One region of the Neobacillus sp. YIM B06451 genome, then DNA from elsewhere that is predicted to be linked to it. Evidence: riboswitches for the same ligand, from Rfam matches in the RefSeq annotation. Region 1 holds a riboswitch; the other holds the start of a gene.

Region 1 (2,198 bases):
TGGCTGAAGATGACAAAGGAAATTGGTACTTTATGACCTTTTTTACTTCGAAAAGTTTATCGGGCCTGAAATGGGCAAGGCAAACAGCCAGGCCCGCATATGTTGAAGATGGGACAACCCTCCCGCTTGTCAGCCTGCTAGAGGAGGAAGGACTACGGCCAAAGGATGAAGGATTTGATAAGGCGTATGCCCACACAAGTATACTGGTGGATAACCTTCGTAGCTTTTCCGCGGAAAAACAGGCCCGACTTGCGAATGCGGATGGCGAGGACGATCCAACGGTAGTCGGGAACATCCATTTTGTGAAGAATACTTTTAAAGGGAAAGAAACGCGGTACATCGCAGGAGCGGAAACGCGTTCGTTTGCGACTGCGACCGAAAATGAGCCGTATTTCAGGGATATCCATCTTAAAACGAATGCATTCCTTTACCTCCTGTATTTCGTTTACTTCCAGGAAAACAATCAACTGCCGTCAAAACAAATGGTTCCAAGGCTTCTAGCCAATTTATGGGCATCCAAACAAGCGTTGAACACGGGCTGGAATCATACTTTGTTTGAAACTGAACAGCTATAAAAATTAAATTTCTCGTAAAAGGAGCTGCCGAAAATGAAAGTGAAAATTAACCGTAATGCCGCAAAAGTACTAAAGGAGATGCTTAAAACCGCCAAAGAAGGCCAAATGTTCCGGGTCATCATCACACATATGCACGGAGATCATGCCCACTATGACCTAGTCCTTGATACGCCCAAGGAGCATGATGAAGTCGTTAAAACAGACAAGGATATCGACATCATCCTCGATTCGCGCGAGGAATATTTGGATGGGGTCTGGATCCAATATTTTTACGTCCCACGCGAGGAGTTTGTAATCACGAATCCTTCCAAAGGCGGCCACCATCATCATTAAGTACGGGCGAAACGCACTTCTTTCGCCCTCTGGTTGAAAAAGGGGTTTGACTTTCCAACTGCAATACGCTAAAGTAAATGAAATTGTATATTTCTTATCAAGAGAGGTGGAGGGAACGGCCCTTTGAAGCCTCGGCAACAGGCCTTTATGGTACTGTGCCAATTCCTTCGGGCAAGCGCCTGAAAGATAAGAAGAGAACGGATGCCGCCCTCTTTTTATCGAAAAGGGTTTTTTTAATACCCAAAATTGAATACCGTTCTTATCAAGAGAGGTGGAGGGAATGGCCCTTTGAAGCCTCGGCAGCAGGCCCAACGGCACTGTGCCAATTCCAGCAGGGAATCCCTGAAAGATAAGGAGAGCAACGCAAATAAACCAGCAACCTCTTCCTTACCGGAAGAGGTATTTTTATTAAAATTCAACGGAAAGGAGAAGAAAAGTGGCAAGAACATCAGAAATGATTGAGAAGAGGAAAGAAAAACTGATTGAAGAACTGCTTTCAAGGAATGTATACAAAACATCCGATCAACAGCATCTATACGACGCACCCCTACAAACCCTTGAACATGAATACATGCTTATATTAAAAAAAGAAGCCGGGCGCTAAAAATTAAAGCGTCCGGCTTTTCCTACTTCCACAACAGTGATACAAGCAATTTGTTTTTAAAAAGTTGGAGGAGAAATTCAGTATAGTATTCCTGCTTCAGGGAGACCTTTATCACTTTATCCAGGCTCGTATGGAAATAAGCATCCGTCAGGTCGTCATTTCCGTAAAAATAGTCGCGTACGGCGCTAAATTGTTTTTCGAGGGCATGGTCTGCAAATTTTAAGGTAAATTCCACGTCACTTTCACCTGGCATTTCAACGATTTCCAAACGGGTTCGATCATATGTGTAAACCAAATCCATCACTGGTTTCCTCCCTTATTGTAAATACCTGAAATAAACATAGACCGTGCAAATGGCTATTGTAAGCAACATGAGCGGGAAGGCGACGATAAGATATTTCACGAAGGAAATTGAATGTTTTTCTTTTGCGGCCATACCGGCGACAATGACGTTGGCACTCGCGCCAATCAAAGTTCCGTTTCCGCCAAGGCATGCGCCAAGAGCGAGGCTCCACCACAGCGGTTCCAGGTTGGTAATTCCCATTGAGCCCATGTCTTTGATCATGGGAATCATGGTGGCGACAAATGGAATATTGTCAATGAATGCGGATGCGATTGCGCTGACCCAAAGAATGAGCAGCGATGTCGCGGTCACATCCCCGCCGGTAAGTTCCATCGATTTTTCG
Region 2 (2,198 bases), on a different contig from region 1:
TGATTTTGCCGCTTCGATGACGCCTTTATCAATTTCACGCAGCCCGATTTCAACCATCCTCGCGTAAAACGGCGCCGAACCGATAATGAGTGCTGGCAATGCGGCATTTTCCCCTATCATGGACCCGACTACGAACACCGTGAACGGGATAAGCAGGACGATAAGGATGATGAAAGGAATTGAACGGAAGACGTTCACAAAAGCTGCAATGATTTTATTAATGAAGGCATTCTCCCAAAGGTTGCCCTTCCCAGTAAGGAAGAGAAGCAATCCAAGGATGATGCCGAGGACAAATGTAACCGCAACGGATATGCTCGTCATGTAGAGCGTTTCCCGTGTTGCCGCCCACATATTTTCCCAGACGACATTCGGGAAATAGGTTTCAAGCATTTGCAATCACCTCCACGCCTACCTGCTGGGAGTTGATATATTCCAGTGCCTTTGCGAGTTCGCTTTCCGGTCCATCAAGATGAAGGAACAGGGTACCGTAGGATCCGCTTTGCGTCTGTGAAATCTTCCCCTGCAAAATATTCGCCGTTATATCAAACTTCCTGATCAAATTTGTGATAAGCGGCTGTTCGGTAGCCTCGCCGACAAATGTGAGCTGGATGACCTTTCCGGATGGAAGGCGCTCGAGCAGATGCTCGACCGCATCCTTTGTCTCCTCGGGTTCTGTTACCTGCTGGACGAATCGCTTCGTTATTGGCTGCCGCGGCTTTTTAAAGACATCCAATACAGGGCCGAGTTCAACGATCCTACCGCTCTCCATAACGGCGACGCGGTGGCAAATTTTCCTGATAACATGCATTTCGTGGGTAATCAGAACAATCGTCAAACCGAGCCGCTTGTTAATGTCGACCAACAGGTCAAGAATCGAATCCGTCGTCTGCGGATCGAGAGCAGATGTCGCTTCGTCACAAAGCAAGACCTTTGGGTTATTCGCAAGCGCCCTGGCAATACCGACACGCTGCTTTTGCCCGCCGCTCAATTGTGACGGATACGCGTTTTCTCTGCCTTCAAGGCCGACAAGCTTAATTAGCTCATCAACACGTTTTTTGCGTTCCGGCCCCGAAATTCCCGCAATTTCAAGCGGAAACGCGATATTTTCCCGGACTGTGCGTGACCAAAGTAGATTGAAATGCTGGAAAATCATTGAGATTTCCTGGCGTGCCTTCCTAAGCTCCCTTCCAGAAATTTTTGAAATTTCACGGCCTGCAATCGTTATGGATCCTTCGGTTGGGCTTTCAAGCCTGTTCAGCATCCGGATCAACGTACTTTTGCCGGCGCCGCTGTACCCAATAACACCGAAGATTTCCCCTTCGCGTATATCGAGATTGACATTATCAACCGCTGTCAGTGTCCCGTGTTTTGAAGGAAAGCTTTTTCTGACATTTTTTATCGAAATCATCGAATCACCTTCTTTACACCCATTTACCCATCATGCCGGGCAGCAATCATGTCTTAATCTATCTAATCCTATCGTTTGAATCTATTACAGGATTCATTCCGGAAAAGTAAAAAGCCTTTCTGCAACCGGGCAGAAAGGCAAATTAAACATTAATCCTTTCTCCCATCTCCCAAAGCGAACGCTTTGTGTGAATTGGCACCATTTCACAGAAATCATCCTGTGACGGTTGCCGGGCTTCATCGGGCACATCCCTCCACCTCTCTTGATAAGAGCAGCTAAACTATTCAATTAATAACGATTGCTATCGTATCATGGTGAAATTAAGGTGTCAATAAAGAAGTTTTTGAAAAAGAGCCGGAAATATCAGCCAGAATCACACAATGCAGAATCATTTACAATCCCTTAAAAATAAAAACCCGCTCCATAAGAGAAGAGGGCTATCTCCTCTTATCTTTACAGGGGGTCTCCCTGCTGGAATTGGCACCGTGCATTCACCGGTTGCCGGGCATCATCGGGCCATTCCCTCCGCCTCTCTTGATAAGAATTATGAAATTATTAGAATCTTGCCAAAGATTTAAAGAAAGTTTATCTTAAGACATTCTTTCCGTCAATAGGGAATTTTTTCAAACTCAAGTTCCTTTGCCAAAAGAAAAATGGATTCAAGCTTTAGCACAGTGCGAAAGGACGCATCGATATGTATTGCCCGATGATTGAGCAGATCGCGCATTCTTGCCGTCCCGCAAAGCAGTTCGCCGATAGCTTCAGGGCTTCCCGTGATGTTTGCAAGCAA

What was found. A riboswitch is a leader RNA that binds a small molecule or an ion and turns the genes downstream of it on or off. The one in region 1 is predicted to bind S-adenosylmethionine.
Region 2: linked by a shared signal. The riboswitch ahead of RB160_RS16495 (methionine ABC transporter ATP-binding protein) and the one ahead of fbpA (Fur-regulated basic protein FbpA) in region 1 are both predicted to bind S-adenosylmethionine.

What each region holds. Positions count from the first base shown of each region.
Region 1 covers NZ_JAVFKJ010000018.1:72,106-74,303, reverse strand. Annotated here, with positions in the region: gene RB160_RS21435 (hypothetical protein) at 1-575, shown strand, start outside; gene RB160_RS21430 (iron-sulfur cluster assembly accessory protein) at 609-908, shown strand; SAM riboswitch class I at 1,000-1,101, shown strand; SAM riboswitch class I at 1,165-1,264, shown strand; gene fbpA (Fur-regulated basic protein FbpA) at 1,345-1,512, shown strand; gene RB160_RS21420 (hypothetical protein) at 1,535-1,816, opposite strand; gene RB160_RS21415 (ArsB/NhaD family transporter) at 1,829-2,198, opposite strand, start outside.
Region 2 covers NZ_JAVFKJ010000011.1:27,546-29,743, reverse strand. Annotated here, with positions in the region: gene RB160_RS16500 (methionine ABC transporter permease) at 1-390, opposite strand, end outside; gene RB160_RS16495 (methionine ABC transporter ATP-binding protein) at 383-1,408, opposite strand; SAM riboswitch class I at 1,568-1,680, opposite strand; SAM riboswitch class I at 1,853-1,952, opposite strand; gene RB160_RS16490 (hypothetical protein) at 2,016-2,198, opposite strand, start outside.